One region of the Azonexus hydrophilus genome, then DNA from elsewhere that is predicted to be linked to it. Evidence: riboswitches for the same ligand, from Rfam matches in the RefSeq annotation. Region 1 holds a riboswitch; the other holds the start of a gene.

The links. Region 1 has a riboswitch for glycine ahead of gcvT (glycine cleavage system aminomethyltransferase GcvT). Riboswitches for the same ligand answer to the same signal wherever they lie in the genome.
Region 2: it holds a riboswitch for glycine, as region 1 does, so the genes downstream of both, AADV58_RS10635 (trimeric intracellular cation channel family protein) here and gcvT (glycine cleavage system aminomethyltransferase GcvT) in region 1, are expected to answer to the same signal.

Annotation. Positions count from the first base shown of each region.
Region 1 is NZ_CP151406.1:1,825,274-1,832,652, reverse strand. It holds gene scpB (SMC-Scp complex subunit ScpB) at 1-165, opposite strand, end outside; gene AADV58_RS08800 (segregation and condensation protein A) at 134-1,003, opposite strand; gene AADV58_RS08795 (tryptophan--tRNA ligase) at 1,047-2,249, opposite strand; gene AADV58_RS08790 (site-2 protease family protein) at 2,263-2,913, opposite strand; gene AADV58_RS08785 (L-threonylcarbamoyladenylate synthase) at 2,925-3,551, opposite strand; gene AADV58_RS08780 (3',5'-nucleoside bisphosphate phosphatase) at 3,556-4,395, opposite strand; glycine riboswitch at 4,506-4,594, shown strand; glycine riboswitch at 4,703-4,782, shown strand; gene gcvT (glycine cleavage system aminomethyltransferase GcvT) at 4,860-5,951, shown strand; gene gcvH (glycine cleavage system protein GcvH) at 5,975-6,361, shown strand; gene gcvP (aminomethyl-transferring glycine dehydrogenase) at 6,451-7,379, shown strand, end outside.
Region 2 is NZ_CP151406.1:2,197,603-2,204,981, reverse strand. It holds gene AADV58_RS10665 (DUF1330 domain-containing protein) at 193-486, opposite strand; gene AADV58_RS10660 (hypothetical protein) at 483-803, opposite strand; gene AADV58_RS10655 (GGDEF domain-containing protein) at 1,038-2,153, shown strand; tRNA gene AADV58_RS10650 (tRNA-Asn) at 2,231-2,306, shown strand; gene AADV58_RS10645 (hypothetical protein) at 2,438-2,698, shown strand; gene AADV58_RS10640 (hypothetical protein) at 2,710-3,276, shown strand; glycine riboswitch at 3,365-3,460, shown strand; gene AADV58_RS10635 (trimeric intracellular cation channel family protein) at 3,683-4,297, shown strand; gene AADV58_RS10630 (error-prone DNA polymerase) at 4,356-7,379, shown strand, end outside.

The DNA of each region.
Region 1 (7,379 bases):
GGCCGGCCGCTCGGCCCAGTCTTCACGGATCTGGTCGAGCAACTTGCGCAGCGTATCGGAAGACAGTTCTTCGTCGAACATCTTCTTCATGTCGTGCGTGGACATCGGCTCGTGCGTCGCGAGCAATGCCGCCTCAAGAATCTTCTTGACCTGACTCGGTTCCATCTTCCTCTTCCATGACCGGTTCCGGCTCGCCGTCGCGCAGATTGACGTAAATCGGCGCAAAGGCTTCGGTCTGCGTGATGCGGATCAGCTTTTCGCGGCCCAGTTCGAGCATGGCAATGAAATGCACGACCAGTCCGGGCGGCCCCATGGCCGGATCGAACAGGGTCTCGAACTGGACGAAACCGCCCTTTTCCTGCAGATGGCGAAGAATGATGCCCATGTGTTCGCGCACCGACAACTCTTCGCGGCTGATCTTGTGGTTGCGTTTCAGCACCGCCTGGCGCACCACGTTCATCCAGGCTTCCTTGATGTCCTCGACCGAAACTTCCGGCTGCCGGATGAGCAGTGACTTCTCGACCAGAGTCTCGACCCAGAAGAACTCGCGCTCGGCCTGCGGCATTTCGTTGAGCTTCTGGCCGGCGAGCTTCATCTGCTCGTATTCCATCAGCCGACGGACCAGTTCGGCACGCGGATCCTCGACCTCGCCATCGTCGCCGATCTTCGGCCGCGGCAGCAGCATGCGCGACTTGATCTCGATCAGCATCGCCGCCATCACCAGATACTCGGCCGCCAGCTCCAGGTTCTGCGCCCGCATGTTCTCGATGTAGTCGAGATACTGGCGGGTCAGCGGCGCCATCGGAATATCGAGGATATCGACGTTGGCCTTGCGGATCAGGTAGAGCAGCAGGTCGAGCGGGCCTTCGAAGGCGTCGAGCATGATCGCCAGCGCATCCGGCGGGATGTACAGATCCTGCGGCATGGCCTCCATCGGCTCGCCGTAGATGCGCGCCACCGGCTCGAACAGCGATGGCGGCGGCAGATCGACCGCCAGATTCATGCGTCGACCGCCGAACAGCGGAAGCGGAACGACGCAACAGACATCAGTGGTATTCCAGGCCCATCGATTCGCGCACGTCGCGCATCGTCTCGCGCGCCAGTTCGCGTGCCTTCTCGCAACCGTCGGCGATGATGTTCTTGACCAGCACCGGATCGTCGAGATACAGCTGGGCACGCTCGCGCATCGGCGCCTGTTCCTTGAGGATGCCTTCGATCACCGGCTGCTTGCAGTCGATGCAGCCGATACCGGCGGTGCGGCAGCCCTGCTCCAGCGTCGCCCGCGTGGCTTCGTCGGTGTACACCTGGTGCAGTTGCCACACCGGGCAGCGTGCCGGATCGCCCGGATCGGTGCGGCGCACGCGATTGGTGTCGGTCGGCATGCTCTTAACCTTCTTGGCGACCGAGTCTTCCGATTCGCGCATGGTGATGGTGTTGGCGTAGGACTTGGACATCTTCTGCCCGTCCAGGCCCGGCATGCGCGACGCAGCGGTGAGCAATGCCCCCGGCTCGGCAAGGATCATCTTGCCGGTACCTTCGAGGTAGCCGAACAGGCGTTCGCGGTCGGCCACCGACAGGTGCTGGATTTCGTCGAGCACGGCATGCGCCTGTTCGAGCGCTTCGCGCTGACCTTCCTGCTGGTAGCGGGTGCGCAGTTCTTCATACAGGCGGGCGCGCTTGCTGCCGAGCTTCTTGACCGCCTCGCGGGCCTTGTCCTCGAATCCGGGTTCGCGGCCGTAGAGGTGGTTGAAGCGGCGGGCAATTTCGCGCGAGAACTCGATGTGCGGCACCTGGTCCTCGCCGACCGGCACCTTGTCGGCGCGGTAGATGAGGATGTCGGCCGCCTGCAGCAACGGGTAACCGAGGAAACCGTAGGTCGACAGATCCTTGTTCGACAGCTTTTCCTGTTGATCCTTGTAGGTCGGCACGCGCTCCAGCCAGCCGAGCGGCGTCATCATCGACAGCAGCAGGTGCAGTTCGGCATGCTCGGGCACGCGCGACTGGATGAACAGGGTCGCCTGATTGGGATCGACACCGGCCGCCAGCCAGTCGATAACCATGTCCCAGGTTGCCTTCTCGATGTTCTGGGGATTGTCGTACTGGGTCGTCAGGGCGTGCCAGTCGGCAACGAAGAACAGACAGGGATATTCCTGCTGCAGTTCAACCCAGTTCTTGAGGACGCCGTGGTAATGGCCGAGATGCAGCGCCCCGGTGGGACGCATGCCGGAAAGGACACGTTCTGCGTACATAGCTGTTTGTCGTTTAGTAAAGACCGAAAATTGTTTCGATGGCGCGCGCCGAGAAAAGCACCAGCGGGCTCATGATGTCGCTGAGGATACCGGTGAACAGCAGGACCAGCAAAATCGGGAAGCCCCACGGCTCGATGCGCGAGAACTGCCAGGCCAGGCGGTGCGGCAACAGGCTGACGGCGATGCGCCCGCCGTCAAGCGGCGGCAAGGGTAAAAGGTTGAGCACCATGAGCACGCAATTGATGACGATGCCGATCTTGCTCATCTCGGACAGCGGCACGGTGAAATCGGTGCTGGGCATTTCCCAGGCCAGCTTGAGCATGAAGGCCCAGCACAATGCCATGAACAGGTTGGCAGCCGGCCCGGCGGCAGCTACCCAGAGCATGTCGCGCTTGGGATTGCGCAGGCGGGTGAAATCGACCGGTACCGGCTTGGCGTAACCGAACAGGAAGCTGCCCGCCGAGAAGACGAGAATGGCGACCGGAATCAGGATGGTACCGATCGGATCGATGTGGCGCAGCGGATTCAGGCTGATCCGCCCCATCTGCCAGGCGGTCGGATCGCCGAAATGGCGGGCCGCGTAACCGTGCGCCGCTTCGTGCAGGGTGATCGCGAAGATCACCGGCAATGCAGCGATGGCGATGGTCTGGATCAGGGCGTTGATGTCGAGCATGTTCAGTCGAATCCGAACGGGGCGAGCGGGCCGCGACCGGCGCGAACCAGTTCGGGCGCCGAACCGGTCAGGTCGATGACGGTGGTCGGTTCGATACCGCAGGTGCCGGCATCGAGGATTAGTTCAAGCTGGTCGTCGAGACGGTCGAGAATTTCCCAGCCCTCGGTCAGCGGACTGTCCTCACCCGGCAACTGCAGCGTCGTCGTCAGCAGGGGTTCCTGCAACTCTTCCAGCAAGGCCAGGGCGACCGGGTGATCCGGCACGCGCACACCGATGGTCTTGCGCTTGGGGTGCATGACCCGGCGCGGCAACTCCTTGCTGCCTTCGAGGATGAAGGTGTAGCTGCCCGGCGTTGCCGCCTTGAGCAAGCGGTACTGGGCGTTGTCGACACGCGCGAAATGGGCGATCTCGGAGAGGTCGCGAACCATCAGCGTGAGGTGGTGACGCTCGTCCATCTGGCGGATCAGGCGGATGCGGTCGAGCGCTTCCTTGTCACCCAGATGACAAGCCAGTGCGTAACAGGAGTCCGTCGGCAAGGCGACGATGGCGCCCTTGCGGATGAAGTCGGCCGCCTGGGCAAGCAGGCGCTGCTGCGGGGAATCGGGATGGATATTGACGACGCGGGCCATGGTTTCAATCGATCAGGCGCCAGACCGGCTTGAGGTCCGGCGGCAGCGGTGCCGCCCGACCGAGGTCGACGTAACTCTCGTCCGGCCCGTGAAAATCCGAGCCGCGCGAGGCATGAAAAGCGTAATGGCGTGCCAGCCGGGCAAAATGCAGCAGGTGGTCGGGCGAATGGCTGCCACTGGCCACCTCGATCGCCTGCCCGCCCAGATCCTTGAACTCGTCGAGGAACTTGCGCATGTCACCACCGGACATTCTGTAGCGCCCGGGATGGGCCACCACGGCGACACCGCCGGCCGCGTGAATCCAGCCCAGCGCATCGGCCAGGGAAGCCCAACGGTGGTCGACATAGCCAGGCTTGCCGGGTGCCAGGTAATACTGGAACACCCCGGAAATATCCCGGGCGATGCCGATGGAGACGAGATAGCGGGCAAAATGGGCGCGCGAAATCAGGTTCGGATTGGTCACGTAGCCCATGGCCCCTTCGAAGACGCCATGAATGCCGATGGCGTCAAGCGCCTCGCCCATCCGCCGGGCGCGCTCGAGACGACCGCTGCGCAGCGCTTCGAGGCCGCCGACCAGCACCGGATTGGCCGGATCGAAGCCGAGACCGACGATATGGATCGGCGTTTCCCGCCACTCGATGGAAATCTCCACCCCGGGAACGAAGCGCATCCCGGCTTCTGCCGCGGCTTCCGCCGCTGGCGCCAAGCCGCCGATATCGTCGTGATCGGTCAAGGCCCAGAAATCGACACCGTTATCCGCCGCCCGGCGCGCCACCACCGCCGGCGGCAACAAACCGTCGGACACGGACGAATGGCAATGAAAATCGAAATTGGCTGGGTTCACGGATGGCAAGACACGGGCAAACGCGGAGTTTAGCACGAAGGCCGCCCCTCACCGAGACGCCTTGTGCGGCGCAACATATTGATTGGACAGCCACGACCGGATATAGTGCGAGCCATCCTGTGGGAGAGCGCAGATCCGTCTGCCGCCGAAGGCGCAATTTCACCCGAAAACGCTCAGGCAAAAGGACCACAAGATGAGGCCAGGCGGCATGCGCATTGGCTGCGAGACACGAAGACAAGCCGAAGACAGTGCGAATAGCACGACGAGGCGCAGTCGACACCGTATCGCTGGCAATGCGCATGTCGCCCCCTGAAACTCTGGAGAGCGGCGTAGACAGCGCCCACCGATGGGGCAAATCTCTCAGGTATCGAGGACAGAGGGGTGAAACGCAAAACGCGAGTTTTACGTTTCACCCCTTTTCTGTTTCCAGAATCGACGTTAACAAACGTCAGTAAAGGATTGATATGCTGAAGCAAACGGTCTTGAATGCCGCCCATCGCGCACTTGGCGCCCGAATGGTCGATTTCGGCGGCTGGGACATGCCGGTCAACTACGGTTCGCAGATCGAGGAGCACCACGCCGTCCGTAACGACTGCGGCATGTTCGACGTCTCGCACATGTGCCCGGTCGATCTGGTCGGCGCCGATTGCCGCCCCTTCCTCTCGCGCCTGGTCGCCAACGACGTCGCCAAGCTGACCGTTTCCGGCAAGGCGCTCTACGCCGCCATGCTCAACGAGGCCGGCGGCGTCATCGATGACCTGATCATCTATTTCCTCACCGACACCAAGTTCCGCCTGGTGGTCAATGCCGGCACCGCCGACAAGGATCTGGCCTGGATGCAGGCCAAGGCCGCCGAATGGAAGATGGACGTCAGCATCACCCAGCGCCGCGACGGCGCCGACAATCTCGGCATCATCGCCGTCCAGGGCCCGAACGCCCGCGCCAAGGTGTGGCAGGTGCTGCCGCAAGTGAAGGCCGCGAGCGAAGGCCTGAAACCCTTCTTCGCCGCCGAAGTCGATCAGTATTTCATCGCCAGCACCGGTTACACCGGCGAAGACGGCTACGAGATCATGCTCCCGGCCAGCGAAGCCGAAGCCGTGTGGAACGCGCTCAAGGTAGCCGGCGTCGCGCCTTGCGGCCTGGGCGCCCGCGACACGCTGCGCCTGGAAGCCGGCATGAATCTCTACGGCCAGGATATGGACGAGACGGTTTCCCCGCTCGACGCCGGCTTGGCCTGGACCGTCGCCATGAAGGACGAGCGCGATTTCGTCGGCCGTGCCGCACTGGCCGCCAACGGCCAGCAGAAACAGTTCCTTGGCCTGATCCTGCTCGACAAGGGCGTGCTGCGCGGCCATCAGAAAGTCGTCACCGCCCACGGCGACGGCGAGATCACCTCCGGCAGCTTCTCGCCGACGCTGCAGCAATCCATCGCCCTCGCCCGCCTGCCACTCGGCGTCGCCATCGGCGATCAAGTCGAGGTCGACATTCGCGGCAAACTGCTCAAGGCCAAGGTCACCAAACCCGTATTCGCCCGCAACGGCAAAGCTGTCATCTAATTCACCCCACTCAGGAGAAAACCATGTCCAACGTCCCGTCCAACCTCAAGTACGCCGCCTCCCACGAGTGGGTCCTGAAGAACGCCGATGGCACCGTCACCGTCGGCATTTCCGACCACGCGCAGGAAGCCCTGGGTGATCTGGTCTTCGTCGAGCTGCCGGAAGTCGGCGCCCATTACGATGCCGAGAAGGAAATCGCCGTGGTCGAGTCGGTCAAGGCCGCCGCCGACGTGTACGCGCCGATCGCCGGCACCGTCACCGAAGTCAACCAGGCCGCCGTCGATGCGCCGGAGTCGGTCAATGCCGACGCCTACGCCGCCTGGCTGTTCAAGATGACCCCGGACAACATCGCCGATGTCGACGCCCTGCTTGACGCCGCCGCCTACCAGGCTGTCGCCGACGCCGCCTGATCCCGGCCCGCCGTTTTTCCTCCACCAGCCCGGTCGACCGTAACCGGCCGGGCTGTTCCGCTGCATAGCCCCCGCGAGAAACAATCCACATGAAGACCCTGCCCTTGAGCGCCCTGGAGCAGCACGACGAATTCATCGACCGTCACATCGGCCCCTGCACCACTGAAATGACCGAGATGCTGGCCACCATCGGTGCCGCCAGCCTCGACCAGCTGATCGACCAGACCGTCCCGGCCGCCATCCGCCTGCCGGCTGACCTGCCGCTGCCGGCCCCGCGCCGCGAACACGAGGCACTCGCCGACCTGAAGGCGATCGCCAGCAAGAACGTGATCCAGAAGTCGTGCATCGGCATGGGCTACTACGACACGCTGACGCCCAAGGTGATCCTGCGCAACGTCATGGAAAACCCCGGCTGGTACACCGCCTACACGCCCTACCAGGCCGAAATCGCCCAGGGCCGCCTGGAAGCGCTGATGAACTTCCAGCAGATGGTCGTCGACCTGACCGGGCTGGAAATCGCCAACGCCTCGCTGCTCGACGAAGCCACCGCCGCCGCCGAAGCCATGACGATGGCCCGCCGCGTTTCCAAGTCGAAGTCGAACCGCTTCCTGGTCGACGCCGCCTGCTTCCCGCAGACCATCGACGTGGTCAAGACGCGCGCCGCCTACTTCGGCTTCGAACTGGTGATCGCTGCGGTCGACACGGTAAAAGACGAAGAATTCTTCGGCGCCCTGCTCCAGTACCCGAACGACAACGGTGAAGTGCGCGACCTCAGCGCGATCATCGCCGGCCTCAAGGCACGCGGCACCACGGTCGCCGTCGCCGCCGACCTGATGGCGCTGGTGCTGCTCAAGTCGCCGGGCGCCATGGGCGCCGACATCGCCCTCGGTTCGAGCCAGCGCTTCGGTATCCCGATGGGCTTCGGTGGCCCGCACGCCGCCTTCTTCGCCACCCGCGAAGCCTTCGTCCGCTCGATGCCGGGCCGCATCATCGGCGTTTCCAAGGACGCACGCGGCAA
Region 2 (7,379 bases), 370 kb from region 1:
GGGCTTTTTGTTGTCCGAAGGTTTTGCTGCATTTTGCTGCTCAGCTCGACTGATCCATGTGGCGTTGATGGCTGCAATCAACCATTCATGCAACGGACATCTTGTCGAGCGTCTGCTTTGCAGAAATTTTTTGTATGGCCGCAGTTGGCCGATTGCAGGCGAAAGGTCCAACGAACTTCAGCGCCTTTCCCCCTACCCAACAACCCGAAATAGCATCAAATCCATCGCTTCAGTCCGGACAGGCACGATGGCCTGATATTCCAGACTGGCAGCCCAGCGGTCGGCATCTTCGGCGCTCGGGAAGCTGAGTTCGACGTAGGCCTCGAAGGGTGTGCAGGCGAGTTGGTTCCAGTATGTCTTGTCGACCGTGCCACGGGCGACGACGCTGCCGCCGTGGCGTTCGACGGTGGCGCCGACCTGGCTGCGGTAGGTTTCGAAGGCTGCCGGGTCTTTCAGGCGGATCAGGCCGATGATCTTGACGCTCATTTTGTCTCCTTTGCTTTCTGTTCTTCTATATAAGCTCGCCAAGCTTCACGTGCTTCCTTGGACAGGAATAAATAGTAGAGCATGAACATGCCTTCAAGCGTCGACAGCCGCGTTCCCTTGAGCGCCTCCAGGGATAAGCGCGAAACGATCTTCACCATTATCAGTAACGGCGTTACACCCAAAGCACACATGAAGACGTATCTGAATTGGATTTTCAGGTCAGCGTCAGAAAGCAAGTCGCTGAGACCGAGTATGTAGCTGACTACGCCAAGTAGGATTGCCAGGACAATGAATCTGGACAGGGTTTTTTCGCGCATGTTGTTCTTGAAGACGGTGCCGATCATTGCCAGCAGGAATGAGGATGATCCACATACCAGTGTATCTCGCTGAGGGCCGGGAGCATGGGGGTCGTGGTTTCGGGGTGGTCCGGAATCCGAAGGATAGTCCGGCGCTTGGGTTTTGTCAGGGGAATTACCCTGCATAATGATGGTCCGCTGCCTTGTGCGCTAACATGGGCCTTGGCCGAAGTTGTCGCCGATTCGGGGAGGGGCATGGAAGAAGTCAATGGCGCCGCTGTGCGCTGGCATCAATTGCGACTGTACGTCGACAATCATCTGCACGACCGTTTTCTGGCACCGCCACTGACCGTCGTGGTGGCAGCGCTGCTGACCTTGTGGGTGCCGGTATGGCAGGCGGTGCTGTGGGCGGGCGTGGAACTGGTGGTGATCGCGGTCTATGTGAGCGTGTATCTGCGCTTCCGTCGTGCGCCGGTCGAGGAGGCCGGACACTGGGCGCGGCGGATTGCGCTGGCGCACGGGGCGCACATGGCGATGTGGTCGTCCATCGTGGTCTGGGCTTATCAGCCGGGTGATCTGAGCAGCTTGATGTTCGTCATGCTGGTGCATGTGGGTTTGATCTCGCTGACTGTGGTGATGAGCAATCCGCACCGGCGCCTGCTGCTGTCCGATCTGGTGGCGCCGGCGGTGGCGCTGGTCGGACCGCCGTTGATTGACGGCAGTCTGTTCAGTGTCGGCCTGACCGCGCTCGGCTTGCTCTACATTGCGCTGATGCTGCTGGTCGGCCTGAAGATCCATGCCAGTACGCTGGAGGCTCTGCTGCTGCGCCAGCGCAACGACCAGTTGATCAGCGAACTGGAACGTCAGGTCAAGCGTGATGCACTGACCGGGCTGGCCAACCGCCGCCATTTCATCGAGACCGGCGAGGTGGAACTGCAGCGGGCGGCGCGTTACCGCCATCCGTTGGCACTGCTGATGGTGGATATCGACCACTTCAAGCCGATCAACGATACCTATGGTCATCTGGCCGGCGACGAGGTGCTCAAGGCGGTGGCCGCGGTGTGCGCCGAAAGCGTGCGCGGCAACGATTGCCTGGCCCGGCTGGGCGGTGAGGAATTTGCCATCCTGATGCCGGAAACCGGGCTCGACGAGGCAGGCGCGGCGGCCGAGCGGCTGCGTGTCGCGGTGGAGCAGCTACGCTGCCAACTCCACGAAGGGCTGGTGACGCCGACGGTGAGCATTGGCGTGGCGATTACCGAAGGAGCAGGCGAGAGCCTGTCGTCTCTGATGCGACGCGGCGACCAGGCAATGTACGCAGCCAAGGCGCAGGGCCGCAACCGGGTGGTGATCGCGCCGCCACTGACCGCCTGAAAGACAGCGGAAAAAGTCTGGTCCGGGTGCGGTTTTTACGTCTATAATGCGCGCCTTCGCCGCTCAGGCAGCGAGATTCCTCGATAGCTCAGTCGGTAGAGCGCCGGACTGTTAATCCGTAGGTCCCTGGTTCGAGCCCAGGTCGAGGAGCCATGGATTCAAGCACTTAGCCCGCTAATCAGCGGGCTTTTTGCTATATGGGTCTGCCATGATTGACTTAGAATGAGCCACACGCAGATCGGTGCAATCGATTGCGTCAATCAAAACCATGGTGGGGGACCGTGATGAGCCTGAGCAATCAGACAATCGGCAAAGTCGTGCAATGGCTGGGCTGGTTCAGCGTGGCACATTCGTTATGGACTTACGGCTTTGCTTTGCTGGATGCCAAGTCGGATGCCTCAATCCGCGCCTATGCCTGGTTGATTGCCATTGAAGGCATCTTTTTCCTAGGCGCAGGTCTGCTCGTTGTCTGGCTTGGACGCCGGATTGCCAGGCCGGCTCAAGTGCCCGAGCCGGTCCAGGCTGAAAATCGCGGCGCCGAGTAGGGACGGTGCTCATGGACGACGCCGATACCTTGACGATCAGGCCGAATTATCCTGGGCTGCTGATGGCCATTCTCCTGCTGGGGTTTGCTGCCGGCATTTCTCTCGTCATGCTGCTTGCGCTGACGCGCAAGGATGTTTTTGGCCCGGCGCTCTTCGACTGGCTGCTGATTATCTTCCTGATCGTTTTCATCTTCCTGTTCATGCTCGGTTCTCTGTACGTGCTCTGGAACCACATCGCGGTGCTGTTCAGCGGCTTGCGGCCGTCTTTGGCCGTGCGCATCGACCGGCAGGGCATCCATTACCCGCTAAGGTACGAAGGCTTGATTCCCTGGCAGCTGATTCGCGACATACAAGTGCACAATGGCTACAACGGCAGTAGCCTGTGGTTCACGATCGATCCGTCGCTGCCGTTGCGGGGGTATTCGGTGCTCGATCACATTTACAGCATCGGCAATGAGCAAGTGATCGGTTATGTGCGGCTGTTGTCGCACCAATACAGCTTTTCTGCGCCGGAACTCATGCAGGAATTGCGTCGGCTGGCCCCGGAACGGGTGCATATGGCCTATCCCTTGAGTTGAATCTGGTCCTGCTATTCTCGAATACGCCGAGCTGCCCGGCCTGTTCGCCTGAACCGATTGACAGGTAGTCCCGGCGCTGCCGATAATCCGCCACTCTGCAGGAGAGAGAGCGCTGCTTGGCCAGCGCTCCGCCGAAGGCGCAAACTCCCATAATCGCTCAGGCATGCCGAACTGCAGAAATGATTCGCCGGCTGGAGAGTAGTTGCGAGCGTCCCGGCGCTTGGCAACTCACCGAAGGGGCAGGCTCCGAGGAGCCGAAACTCTCAGGTAAAAGGACAGGGGGAGAGGCGTCACGGAAACACCCGCTCAGGGGTTTCCGCTTTCTGACGGAGTCCTTTTGATGTTTGCCTTGCTGTTCGACAGTCTCGCCCACGTTTTTCAACCACTCGCCACCAAGCAGTTCGATCTGCTGCTGGTCGTCTACCTGGTCGCCATCGCCGCCGAGGCAATGTCCGGCGCGCTGGCCGCCGGCCGCCGCGACATGGATTTCTTCGGCGTCGCCGTGATCGCCTTTGTTACAGCGCTCGGCGGCGGCACGATCCGCGACGTCGTGCTCGGCAATTACCCGATCGGCTGGACCCAGCATCCCGAGTACGTTTATCTGGTCATCCTTGCCGGTCTGGCGACGACGCTGATCGCCCGCTTCATGCACCACATGAAGCGCGTCTTCCTGATGCTCGATGCGCTCGGCCTGGTCGCCTTCTCGCTGATCGGCTGCAACGTCGCGCTGCAACTCGATTACCCGCCGGTGGTTGTGATCATGGCCGGCATGCTCACCGGGATTTCCGGCGGCGTGCTGCGCGACGTGCTGTGCAACCAGGTGCCGGTGGTCTTCTGCCGCGAGCTTTACGCCAGCGTCTCGCTGTTCGTCTGCGTACTCTTCCTGGTCTTGCGCGGGCTTGACTGGGACAGCGACTTGATCACCCTGGTCTGCTTCGGCGCTGGTTTCGCCTTCCGCATGCTGGCGCTGCGTTTCGCCTGGAAGCTGCCGACCTTTTCCTACCAGCAGCGCTGGGACTGAAACACAGGCTGGGCTAAAATGACTGTATGAAAATACAGTTGTTTGCCAAAGGCCCGCATTGACCGTCCCGTCCGCGCTCCCCGACTACGCCGAGCTGCACTGCCTGTCCAACTTCAGCTTCCTGCGCGGTGCCTCGCACCCGGAGGAGCTGGCGGCGCAGGCGGTGGCGCAGGGCTATGCGGCGCTGGCGCTGACCGACGAGTGCTCCCTGGCCGGCGTCGTGCGCGTGCATCAGGCGTTCCGGGCGCAGGGTGGGGCGACGCGCCTCGTCATTGGCAGCGAGATGACCACGGTCGACGGCCTGAAACTGGTCTTTCTGGCGCAGAACCGGGAGGGTTACGGCAACCTCTCGGCATTGATCACGCTCGCCCGGCGGCGGGCGGAGAAGGGTGCCTACACGCTGCAGCGCCATGACCTGAACGCCATCTCGCCGAACGGCGCCTTGCCCGATTGCCTGGTGCTGTGGGTGCCCGAGGCAACGCCGTCGGTCGCCGATGGGCGCTGGCTGGCCGAACGCTTTCCCGGTCGTTGCTGGATCGCCGTCGAATTGCACGCCGGCCCGGACGATGCGGCCAAACTCGCGGAACTGCAGGCGCTCGGCGCCGCCTGCGGCCTGCCGCTGGTGGCGGCGGGCGATGTGCACATGCATGTCCGGGCGCGGCGACCGGTGCAGGATGTGCTGACCGCGCTGCGCCTGAAAACTTCGGTGTTCGACGCGGGGCATGCGCTGTTTCCGAATGGCGAGCGGCATTTGCGTTCGCGCTTGCGGCTGGCGCGGCTCTATCCGCCCGAACTGCTGGCCGAAACGCTGCGCATCGCGGCCTTGTGCACGTTTTCGCTGGACGAGTTGCGCTACGAATACCCGGAAGAAATCGTCCCCGCCGGCCACACGCCGACCTCGTGGTTGCGCCACGAAACCGAAGCCGGGCTGCGCCGGCGCTACCCGGCGGGCGTGCCGGGCGCGGTGCGCGAGCGCATCGAGCACGAATTGCGGCTGATCGCCGAGTTGCAGTACGAAGCCTATTTCCTGACCGTCTACGACATCGTCTGCTTCGCCCGCAGCGTCGACATCCTCTGCCAGGGGCGCGGCTCGGCGGCGAATTCGACGGTCTGTTTCGCACTCGGCGTCACCGAGGTCGACCCGGCGCGCTCGGCGATGCTGTTCGAGCGCTTCGTCTCCAAGGAGCGCGGCGAACCGCCCGACATCGACGTCGATTTCGAGCACGAGCGGCGCGACGAGGTCATCGCCTACATCTACGGAAAATACGGCCGCGAGCGCACGGCGCTGGCCGCCGCCGTCATCACCTACCGGACCAAGGGCGCGTTGCGCGACGCCGGTCGCGCGCTCGGCTTCGACATCGCCCGCATCGACGCGCTGACCGCATCGCTCGCCTGGTGGGACAAGCGCGAACAGATGCCGGAACGCTTCGCCGAGCAGGGGCTGGACCCGGCGTCGCCGCGCGTCGCCAAGTGGCTGTGGCTGGCCGAGCAACTGCGCGGCTTTCCCCGCCACCTGACCCAGCATGTCGGCGGCTTCGTCATGTCGCGCGGGCCGCTGGCGCGGCTGGTGCCGGTCGAGAACACGGCAATGGCCGAGCGCACGGTGATCCAGTGGGACAAGGATGACCTCGACGCGGTCGGCCTGATGAAGGTCGATGTGCTGGCGCTCGGCATGCTGTCGGCGCTGCGCCGGATGCTGGCGATGATCGGGCCGCTGGCATTGAACGAAATCCCCGAAGGCGACAAGGCGACCTACGACATGCTGTGCCGCGCCGACAGCATGGGCGTCTTCCAGGTCGAATCGCGGGCGCAGATGAGCATGCTGCCGCGCCTCAGGCCGCGCAACTACTACGATCTGGTGATCGAGGTTTCGCTGGTGCGCCCCGGGCCGATCCAGGGCGACATGGTCCATCCCTACCTGAAGCGGCGCCAGGGCAAGGAGGATATCGAGCGCATCACGCCGGCGATCGACGCAGTGCTGGCGCGCACCTGCGGCGTGCCGATATTCCAGGAGCAGGTGATGCAACTGGCCATCGTCGCCGCCGGCTTCACGCCCGGCGAGGCCGACGAGTTGCGGCGGGCGATGGCGGCCTGGCGCCGTAAAGGTAATCTCGCCCGCTATCAGGACAAGCTGCGCGCCGGCATGGCGCGCAACGGCGTGCCGGCCGCCTTCATCGAGCGCATCGTCGCCCAGATCCAGGGCTTCGGCGAATACGGCTTTCCCGAATCGCACGCCGCCAGCTTCGCGCTGCTGGTCTATGCCTCGGCCTGGGTCAAGCGCCACCACCCGGCGGCCTTCCTCTGCGGCTTGCTCAACAGCCAGCCGATGGGTTTCTATTCGCCGTCGATGTTGATCCAGGACGCCCGCCGCCATGGTGTCAGCGTGCTGCCCGCCGATGTCACGGCCAGCGACTGGGACAGCCGGATCGACGAGCGCGGCGCGGTGCGCCTCGGCCTGCGCGAGATCAAGGGACTGAGCCGGGAAGCGGCCGTGCGGATCGCCGACGCGCGGCGGCGGGCGCCGTTTGCCGATGTCGCCGACCTCGCGGCGCGCTGCGCCCTGGGCAAGCGCGATCTGGATCAGCTCGCTGCTGCCGACGCCTTGCGCGGTCTCGCCGGTCATCGCCGCCAGGCGGCCTGGGCGGTCGCCGACAGCGGCCGGCGGGCGATCCAGGGCGATCTTTTCGCCGGCTTGCCGGCGCCAGAAACGGCGGTCGAGCTGGCGGCGCCGACGCTGGCTGACAACCTGGTCGCCGATTACCGCCAGCTCGGCCACAGCCTGCGCACGCACCCGCTGACCCTGCTGCGCGAACATCTCGCAGCGCGGCGCTTCCTCAGTGCCGGCGAACTGGCGCAACGCGGCGACCGCGCGCTGGTCCGCGTCGCCGGCATCGTCACCGGCCGCCAGCGGCCGGGCACGGCGACCGGGATCGTCTTCGTCACGCTGGAGGACGAAACCGGCTGGACCAACGTCGTCGTCAAGCCGGGGCTGGTGGAAAAACAGCGGCGCGAATTGCTCGGGGCACCATTGCTCGGGGTTTACGGTCAACTTCAATGTGCCGATGGCGTGGTGCATCTGGTC